DNA from 3 places in the Paraburkholderia sp. BGA-UO-ETr-F12 genome. Region 3 is predicted to be linked to each of the others. Evidence: riboswitches for the same ligand, from Rfam matches in the RefSeq annotation. Region 3 holds a riboswitch; each other region holds the start of a gene.
What was found. Region 3 has a riboswitch for cobalamin ahead of cobG (precorrin-3B synthase). Riboswitches for the same ligand answer to the same signal wherever they lie in the genome.

Region 1 (3,272 bases), on a different contig from region 3:
GCCTGAACTGGGACGCGCAGGTGCAAAGCCCCGCATTGCGCCAGTACCGGATCATTACGTACGATCTGCGCGGCCACGGTCTGTCGGACAAGCCCACCGGCGCAGTGCCGTATCACGACGGCCGCCGCTGGGGCGACGACCTCGCGGCCGTGATCAATGGCTCGCACGTGAAGAAACCCGTCGTGGTCGGATGGTCGCTTGGTGGCGTGGTGATATCCAACTACCTCGCAGCCTATGGCGATCGCGCCATCGCCGGTGCCGTGTACGTGGATGGCGTGGTCGAACTGACGCCCGGCCAGCTCGTGGCACACCCCGAGGTCTACCGGGACATGAACGCCCGTGATCTGAAGACGCATCTCGACGGCGAGCGCAGCTTTGTCGGACTTTGCTTCAACCGGCGGCCTGATGCCGACACGTTCGCCCGGCTGCTCGCCAACGCCGCGATGGCGTCCTGGGACATGCAACGAGAAGTCCCTACGATGACGGTGTTCGCCGCCGAGGGTCTCGGCAACGCGCATGTGCCATTGCTCTTCCTCTACGGCGGCAAGGATTCGCTGGTCGATACCCACGCGACGCTTGCCCGCGCCACCGCGCTCAATCCCCGCGTCGTCAGCAAGGTGTACGCTGAATCAGGCCACGCGCCGTTTATTGAGGAGCCCGATCGTTTCAATCGCGACCTGGCCGAGTTCGTCAGAACGGCTACCGGGCAATGAAGACCGAGGTACTGCCCGCCCTTGTGCCTTTGTGCCTTTGCCTCGCGGCGAACCGTCTTGCGGATGCCGGATAAGCGCCCGGGCGTGAACGATCCTGCATCCGCATGCACCGTCATGGCGCCCATGCCCAGCCGTTACGCATGTTGCGCCAGACAGGTGCATGCCGGCAGCACATGGCCTCGTTTGCCGTGTCGGCTGAAATCCCCATGGCAACAGCGTTCTTCGCCTGACCGCATCAGAGGTGGCATGACTCTTGTGCATGTTTCTCAAACTCTCATACAAAAGCGGATGCCGGATGCACGAATATCGATTACGACGCAAACCATACTTGCCGCTCAACGCGCCCGCATTGTATAAGCGTCAGGCATCACCTTGTCAGGACGGAAAGTGAAGCCGGTGAGAATCCGGCACGGTCGCGCCGCTGTATCCGGTTGGGCAGTCTCACGATTGCTGAACCGGGAGTCAGACCTCTTGTCGACCTGCTTCTCCCTCAAATGGGACGCGCCAATCCCAAGGACCTAACCGATGATTTCTCAGTTTGCCAAAGTTTTCAGTGACTCGAGTACGGAGGTGCGAAGCAAGCTCTTCGGCATCTACAGCCTGTTAATCGCGCTCAATGTGCTGGCGTGGACATGGGCCGTCGTGGCATTCCGCAACCATCCGCTGCTGCTCGGAACCGCGCTGCTGGCCTATGGTTTCGGATTGCGTCATGCCGTCGACGCCGATCACATCGCCGCAATCGACAATGTCACGCGCAAATTGATGCAGGAAAAGAAGCGGCCTGTGGCGGTGGGCTTCTTCTTTTCGCTTGGCCATTCAACGGTTGTCGTGCTCGCGTCCGTCGCCGTTGCGATTACGGCATCCGCCATGCAAACGCGTTTCGATCATTACAAGGAAATTGGCGGGGTCATCGGAACCCTGGTGTCGGCGCTGTTTCTGTTCGCGATCGCGCTCATGAATCTGATCATTCTCAAGTCGATCTATAGCGCGTGGCGTCACGTCAGAAACGGCGGCAAATATGTCGAAGACGATTTCGACATGCTGCTGGCGGATCGCGGCTTTCTGTCCCGGCTCTTTCGCCCGCTGTTCCGCCTGATTACCCGCAGCTGGCACATGTACCCGCTGGGCTTTCTGTTTGGCCTGGGATTCGATACGGCAACCGAAATCGGCTTGCTAGGGATCGCCGCAACGCAGGCCTCCAGGGGTCTCTCTCCATGGGCGATCATGGTGTTTCCCGTCCTCTTCAGCGCCGGCATGTCGCTGATCGATACGCTTGACGGACACCTGATGTTAGGCGCTTACGGCTGGGCCTACCTGAAACCGATCCGCAAAATCTACTACAACATGACCATCACGCTGGTGTCGGTCATCGTGGCCGTCGTGATTGGCGGTATAGAAGCGCTGGGGCTGATCGCCGACCAGTTGAAGCTGCAAGGTCCGGTGTGGGATGCCATCGGCACGCTCAATGAAAATTTCGGAACGCTCGGCTACATCATCATCGGCATCTTCGTTCTTAGCTGGATTGCGTCGGTCCTGATCTATCGGGCAAAGCGTTTCGACGAACTGGAAGTGAGCCGCTAACGGCACGCGTCAGTCCGCCCGGGATTCGAGCGGACTGACGGCATCGAAAGCGTGACTTCGCACGCTCGTAAGCCGGTTGTAACCCTGCGCTGAAATTGGTAATAGCGCTACCTTGGACATGTGAAACCTTGTATCTTTGGCTGAGTAGCCGCGTGGCATAATCAGCGCCTCGCTCTTACCTGTATGCGTGCTCCGTTCTCAGCATGTTTCGCTCGCGCCTCCTGAAGATTGGCAACCTGTTCGGATTGCTTGCGATCCTGATGAGCACGCTTGCGCCAACGGTTTCGCAGGCGCTAGCAGCACATAACCGGCTGGGCGAAGCACTCTCGAGCTACTGCACCGCGGAGCCGGACACCACGCCGCTCGCGCATGCCGGCAAGTCGTCGCACTCCTCAGCATTCCACTGGCAAGCGTGCGCCTACTGCGGCATGCTTGCTCATGCACCGGTATTGCCGGGCACGCCGGCGGTGTTTGCCGCCACGCAATTGGTCGTGCGTGCGCCGGTTGTCGCCACGCGCAATGCGCTCCACGTCCCCCTCTTCTACACCGCGGCCCAGCCGCGTGCGCCGCCTGTCTTTTCCTGAGTCGACCTGTACCTGAACAGAATCCGCGCTGTGCGAGCAGTCGTGGCGTGTCGCCGCACGCACGCGCTGCGCGGTATCAAGACAATTGGAGAAGGACTCAATCATGCGTAAGCTTTTCAAGCGGCACGCGGCGCCCGCGCGCGCCGCTCTGATGGCGGCGGCCGGCGCCGCCGCCTGCCTTGCCGGTTCGCCGGCTGCTTCGGCCCATTCGGTCGTCGGCGATCGGGTATTCCCCGCCACCTTGACGGTCGACGACCCAGGCGTCGGCGATGAATTCGACACCCAGTTCGGCCATATCAAGACGCAGGACGACAACGGGGACAACATGAACGTCAACACCGTCTCCTACGAGTGGGACAAGCTGATCACAAAGAATCTCGCGTTCAGCATTGGC
Region 2 (3,272 bases), on a different contig from region 3:
GCTGCGCTTTCACGCCTTGCTCGCGATACGGGTGCTTGACGATGCGCATTTCGGTGACGAGATCTGCGGCTTCGATCAGCGCATCGGGCGCGTGACGGCCGGTTACCACCACGTGCAGCATCGGTGCGCGCGCGTTCAGTACCGACAGCACTTCGTCGAGCGGCAGGTATTCGTACTTGAGCACGGTGTTCAGTTCGTCGAGGATTACCATCTGATAATCGCCGCTCTCGATCATGCGGCGCGCTTCGTCCCAGCCTTTGCGCGCGGTGGCGATGTCGGCGTCGCGATTCTGGGTGTTCCAGGTGTAGCCGTCACCCATCGTGACGAAGTCGCACTGGGCGATCGCACCGAGGAAGTCGCGCTCCGAGGTATGCAGCGCGCCCTTGATGAATTGCACGACGCCAAGGCGCATACCGTGCCCGAGCACCCGCACGGCCATGCCGAACGCTGCAGTGGTTTTGCCTTTGCCTGTGCCGGTGTTGACGATCAGCAGACCTTTTTCGACGGTAGCGTTGGCCTGTTTTTTTTCGTGGCCTTCGCGCCGGCGTTCGGTCATGCGTTGATGCGATTCGGGGTCGGTCTTCATTGCAGGTCCTGTTCTGGAGAGTCGTTATCTGTCTGTTCGCTGACGGTCTGCGTGCTGCCCGAGGAGGCTATCGCCACCGTGACGCCGCCGTGCACGGTTTTACGCACCAGCAAGCGCGCGTTGTGGGCATCGACCACTTCGGCCACTTCGAACGCGCCGGCCGCGGCGAGCAGCGCGCATGGCTCGCAGACGCCGTTTATGCCGAGATGTTCGCGCACCGCCGCCGACGGATCGTCGACACATATCGCCGCAATCTGCGCGCAGCTGAACAACTTCAGCGGCAGCGCGTGGCGTGTGCAGAATTCGAGCAAGCCGGCTTCGTGGGCTTTGGTGTCGACCGAGGCAATCGCTGCGATTTCGCCGAATGCACGCGAGCGGAGCGTGGCGCGCACAGCCGCTTCGATCTGCTCAGCGGAACTGTGCGAGCGACAACCGATGCCGATGCTGAGTGTTTTCATGAAGGGGTCTGCGAGAGTTGCGGTGGTCCAGGCGGCCCGTAGGGGCGGGCACCCAACGCGCGCATACGATAGCACACGGCAGGTCGCGCCGGCATGGCGAAAAGGCCCTGCCAGACCCCGTGTTTCCTTGACGGCATGGGGCTCTCGGCCTAAACTCGCACGCACTTTGGTGCTCGTGTGCGCGCTCGTGCGCATGCAGTTAAACGGGAAACAGGGTGCCCACCTGCCATGGACCGGGCTAACCTGTGCTGCCCCCGCAACGGTAAGCGAAATGCGGTTCCAGATTGATTGTCTGGCGCCGCGGAGCCGGCTTCGATGTCCACGCGCAAGGCCGCGTCGGCATATGACCACTGGACGAGAAACCACTCGTCCGGGAAGGGGAAGCGGCGCTTTCGCCAGCCCGGATACCGGCCAGACGACGAAGAACGACCCCGCGGGGATGCGGCGGTGCGTTCATGATCGCATTACTGTTTTCCGTTGCCCCGGCAACGCCGTTGTTCGTCCCCGTGTTTTGCCATTGTTATCGCTATTGCCTGCGGGGCGCGGCCCCGTTTGCGTGACCGATACGGACAAAACGCGCAAACACGCCGGCGTGCACCTGCAACTCCCACGGATGGACCTCACGATGCAAACTCAAATGCGCAAGATTCCCGTCACCATCGTCACGGGCTTTCTCGGTAGCGGCAAGACCACGCTGCTGCGGCACATTCTTCAGAACGCGGGCGGCAAGCGCATCGCGGTGATCGTCAACGAGTTCGGCGAACTCGGCATCGACGGGGAAATCCTCAAGGGTTGCGGCATCGGCTGCGATGAAAACGGCGTCGAAACCGAAGGCCAACTGTATGAACTCGCGAACGGCTGCCTGTGCTGCACCGTGCAGGAAGAGTTTTTCCCGGTGATGGAAAAGCTGGTGGAGCGCCGCGAGCAGATCGATCACGTGCTGATCGAAACCTCCGGTCTCGCGTTGCCGAAGCCGCTCGTGCAGGCTTTCAACTGGCCGCAGATCAAGAACAGCTTTACCGTCGACGCGGTCGTTACCGTGGTTGACGGGCCGGCCGCGGCGAGCGGCCAGTTCGCCGACAATCCAGTGGCGGTGGATGCGCAGCGCAAGGCCGATCGGAATCTCGATCACGAATCGCCGTTGCACGAACTGTTCGAAGACCAGTTGTCGGCCGCCGATCTGGTGATTCTGAATAAAACCGACCTGCTCGACGAATCGCATCAGGCTTCGGTCGAAGCGCTCATTCGTGAAGAAATTCCGGCGCAGGTGAAGATCGTACGCGCGCAGATGGGCCAGCTCGATCTGCATACGCTGCTGGGTCTCGAAGCGGCCTCGGAGGAAACGATCCACTTGCGCCACGATCATCATGGTTCGGCTGACGACGCCGATCACCACCATGACGAGTTCGATTCGGTGGTGGTGCAGGCGAACGTTGCGTCGCGTGAGGCGGTGATCGCGGCGTTGCAAGGGCTGGTCGAAACGAACACGATTTACCGCGTCAAAGGTTTCGCGGCGCTGCCGGGTGCGGCGATGCGCCTCGTGATTCAGGGCGTGGGCCGTCGTTTCGATAGTTACTTCGACCGCCGCTGGCAGGCCGGGGAAGTGGGCGAAGGTCTGCAAAGCCGCTTCGTGCTGATCGGCGAAGACCTCAACCAGGCCGCGCTGCAACAGGCATTCGACGCCGCCCTGGGCGCTGCGGCGAGCGTCCAGCCGCAACAGGCGTAAGCGCTCATGCATCTGCTGCGCACCACGCCGGGCGGTTTTGTGGACGACACGCAAGGCGTGATCCGTATCGATCAGCAGCCTGCCGATATCGTGGTGCTCAGTTCCGCCGATACCACGCTGTCGCTTCTGGCGAGCGTGTTTCCTCGTCTGGGCGACGGCTTTCCGAGCGTGCGGCTTGCGAACGTCACCTATTTGCGGCAGCCGGCGTCGGTCGATTTCTATATCGAAGACGTGCTGCAGCATGCGCGTGTGGTGGTGGTCGATCATCTTGGCGGCGAGGCGTACTGGCCGTACGGAATCGAACAGGTTGTCGCGCTCGCCGAGCGCAAGCAGCAGACGCTCGCGATGTTTTCGGGCGATCTGCAGGAAGACCCGAACCTGCTCGCGCGCAGCACCGCCGACGCCGATTTATGCCATCAGCTATGGCGCTATCTGCGTGAAGGCGGCCCGCAGAATGCCGAAGCGTTCCTGCGTTGCATTGCGTACCGCTCATTTGGCTGGG
Region 3 (3,272 bases):
TGCGCCACCATGCCGGCGTCGCACAGAATCGGCGCGCCTTGTGCCAGCGCCGTGCGGCCCGCGGCGCCCGCCCCCGCGGAAAACCGCAGGTCTTCAATGACGTCCACCATGCCGCAGGCGTGGATCACACGCACCGCGAGTTTTTCGAGGTCGGCGGGAATACGCGAAAGATCGGCCTCAGCACGTATCGTCGCGAAGGATTGGCGATAGATCTCCTGACCGTCGCGAATGTAATCAAGCATCTAAAGGGCTCCGGGCCGGGTGGGCCAATGAGTCGAGCATGTCGGCGGCCTGTTCGATCGTAAGTTGGTGCGCGACGCACGCGCCGAAATCCGGTTCGCCGGTGTGTCGATAGAGGTCATAGAGGCCGGGCGCGGTGGCCAGCAGCGTGTACGGCGCGCAATGGGCCGCAGCGCATGAGCGCGGACAGCCGCTCAGATGAACGTCGACGCCAGCGGGCAAGCGATTCGCCAGAAGCAGTGCATCGGCCTTGGTGTCGGCGAGGCTTTTTGCGCAACCCGTGGAACCGGCGCAGGCGATCAGGTGCGTAATCGGCTGCGCGGGATCGCAGGCGAGACCTAGCGCGTTCATTTCCGCGAGCGCGGCGGATGCGTTATGCGCCGCGATATCGGGAAGCAATACGCTTTGCCAGGGCGTGATGCGCAGCGTGCCGTTGCCGTGCTGCTGAGAGAGTTCCGCGAGGCCGCGTAATGCGGCGGCGTCGAGGCGCCCAAGCGGCGGCTGCCCGCCCACGTGCTGCAGGCCCACCACGCGTTGAGCATGCGCGCCGAGCCGCAGCGTGGCATCGGCAAGCGTGCCGCGTTGCCAGTGTGCGAGCGACGCGTCGCGTGACAGCGGGAAATCGACGTACTGACGAGCGTGCTGCAAGACGGCGTCGATGGAATGCGCGGTAAGCAGATGACGCATGCGCGTGGCATCGGCGGTGCCCAGGTCGAGGAACGTATGCAGCAGCGCGCGAACCAGGCCGGTGACCTGCTTGGGCAGAACGGCGCCGAGGGCGCCAGGTTTCGCGTTCATCTCTGCAGCGGGGCAACCGGCCAGGCCGAACACAAATCGCACGCCGTCTTCGGCTTGCGTCGCCGCCAGCCAGACATCGTGCGGATGATCGACTCTCGCAAGGCGCTCGCCGCCGTCGAGCAATAGCGCGAATTTGGGCGACAGCGCCGCGAAACGCGCTTCGGTCTGCAGCAAGGCAAGCAGTTCGGCGCAAAGAGGCCGCGTGTCGAACAGTGCAAATGGATCGCGCCCGGCAGTCGGACTCAGCATCACATTGCGCACGTCGTCCGCCGAAGTCGCGAGCAGCGACTTGGCGGCATCTACCGCAGCGTCGGCTCGAATCGGCTCGACAGCCGGTCCGAGGCCCGCGTCGAGCAACGCCGCGATCAGTGCCGTTTCCTGCCCGCTGCGCACGCCACGCACCTGCAGATTCGCGCGATTGGTCAGCTCGATCACACCGCTTGCATGCCGCGTGCTGGCCTCGGCGATCGCGATGGCCTGTGCGGCGCTCAACTCGCCGCCGGGCAGTTTGATCCGGCAGATCCCACCGTCGCGCGCGGCGACGATGCGCAGCAGCCCCGGACATGCGGAGGGCCGCAGCGCGAGCGCCGCGTCAGGCAAAACAGTGGAGGGCGAAGCTTGCTTCAAGACGGACACCGGGTTGAGCGTCGCGCGATAGCCCGAGCGCCGCCCTTACGGGCATTGCTGCGGCATCGGTACACCCCGCCCGATGGTGGCTGGCACGAACAGTCTGGCCGGCAGGTCTCCTGGCTGGCAGGTCATCGTCCGCCGCGGCCTTCCCGGTTAAACCAGTGGCGCGCAGCGCAGGCGGACTCGCTGCATACAGTTGCGGGGGCAGCCACAGCGATACTGTGTTCCCTCTTCGGCCCCGAAGGGCACCGGCGGCTGTATTATGCCTTTTTTCGAACAGCACAACGAGGCTGGACGCTTTGACCGGCGTGGCACAGCACAAGATTTGAAGACACAGAATGAGGATGGATGCATGCCGGCGTGGCTGACTGTGGTGGGCATAGGCGATGACGGTTTCGCCGGCTTGGGGAGGCCCGCGCGGCGTGCTTTGCTGGAAGCGTCGGTGATCTATGGCGGCGAACGTCATCTGGCGATGCTGCCCGGGCGTCTGGCCGCGCGCCGGACAGCATGGCCGAAGCCGTTCGATCTTGCACCTTTGCTGGCGGAGCGTGGTGGGCCCGTGTGTGTGCTGGCGAGTGGCGACCCGATGCTGTTCGGCGTCGGCGCGACGCTGGCGCGGCGGTTGCCGCCCGGTGAGTTGCGAGTTCTACCGGCGCCGTCGTCGATATCGCTAGCGGCTGCGCGGCTGGGCTGGCCATTGCAGGACGTCGCCACGGTTTCGCTGGTGGGGCGGCCATTGCCGGCGCTGAATGCCCATTTGTACGACGGCGCGCGCGTGTTCGTTCTGAGCGCTGACGGGCGTACGCCCGCAGCGCTGTCTGAGTTGCTGAACGCGCGCGGTTTTGGCGCGACACGAATGAGCGTGCTGGAACATTTGGGCGGCGACCTGGAGCGGTGTATCGACGGACGCGCCGACCAGTGGTCCGCGGGCGACGTGGCGGCGCTCAACCTGGTGGCGCTCGAATGCCGTGCAACGGAAGGCGCGCCGCGTTTGCCGTTGACCACCGGCTTGCCCGACGACGCCTTTCGCCACGATGGTCAGTTGACCAAGCGCGACGTTCGCGCGATCACGCTGGCGCGCCTCGCGCCGACGCCTGGCGAATTGCTCTGGGACGTCGGCGCGGGCAGTGGCTCGATTGGCATCGAATGGATGCGTGCGCATCCGGGCTGCCGCGCGATCGCGATCGAAGGGCACGCGGAGCGTCAGCGGTTCATCGAACACAATCGCGATGCGTTGGGCGTGCCGGGTTTGCACCTGGTCGCCGGCCGCGCGCCCGAGGCACTGGCAGGATTGGCCGCGCCGGATGCCGTGTTCATCGGCGGCGGCGTGACGGTGCCAGGCGTGCTCGATGCGTGCTGGACGCGGCTGCGCGCAGGCGGCCGACTGGTCGCCAATGCCGTCACGTTGCAGGGCGAGGCGGCGCTCGCGGCATGGCGGGAGCAGCATGGCGGCACGCTGACCCGCATCGCGCTGGCCGAGGCTCAGCCACTCGGCGGTTTCGATACGTGGCGTCAGGCGTTGCCGATTACGTTGCTGGAGGTCACAAAACAGGCCAACGGCGCGTCCGGCAACTCACCTCAACCGTAATCGGAGCCGTGCAATG

Region 1: another riboswitch for cobalamin. It lies ahead of AC57B6_RS33740 (HoxN/HupN/NixA family nickel/cobalt transporter); the one in region 3 lies ahead of cobG (precorrin-3B synthase).
Region 2: another riboswitch for cobalamin. It lies ahead of cobW (cobalamin biosynthesis protein CobW); the one in region 3 lies ahead of cobG (precorrin-3B synthase).

The regions. Positions count from the first base shown of each region.
Region 1 covers NZ_JCAQOZ010000066.1:50,864-54,135, forward strand. The annotation lists gene AC57B6_RS33735 (alpha/beta fold hydrolase) at 1-713, shown strand, start outside; cobalamin riboswitch at 1,058-1,203, shown strand; gene AC57B6_RS33740 (HoxN/HupN/NixA family nickel/cobalt transporter) at 1,239-2,294, shown strand; gene AC57B6_RS33745 (DUF2946 domain-containing protein) at 2,498-2,878, shown strand; gene AC57B6_RS33750 (hypothetical protein) at 2,982-3,272, shown strand, end outside.
Region 2 covers NZ_JCAQOZ010000057.1:269,146-272,417, forward strand. The annotation lists gene cobO (cob(I)yrinic acid a,c-diamide adenosyltransferase) at 1-586, opposite strand, end outside; gene AC57B6_RS27940 (cobalamin biosynthesis protein) at 583-1,044, opposite strand; cobalamin riboswitch at 1,195-1,474, shown strand; gene cobW (cobalamin biosynthesis protein CobW) at 1,670-2,770, shown strand; gene cobN (cobaltochelatase subunit CobN) at 2,777-3,272, shown strand, end outside.
Region 3 covers NZ_JCAQOZ010000046.1:235,616-238,887, reverse strand. The annotation lists gene AC57B6_RS20320 (precorrin-8X methylmutase) at 1-242, opposite strand, end outside; gene cobG (precorrin-3B synthase) at 235-1,674, opposite strand; cobalamin riboswitch at 1,758-1,936, opposite strand; gene cbiE (precorrin-6y C5,15-methyltransferase (decarboxylating) subunit CbiE) at 2,021-3,256, shown strand; gene AC57B6_RS20305 (cobalt-precorrin-6A reductase) at 3,270-3,272, shown strand, end outside.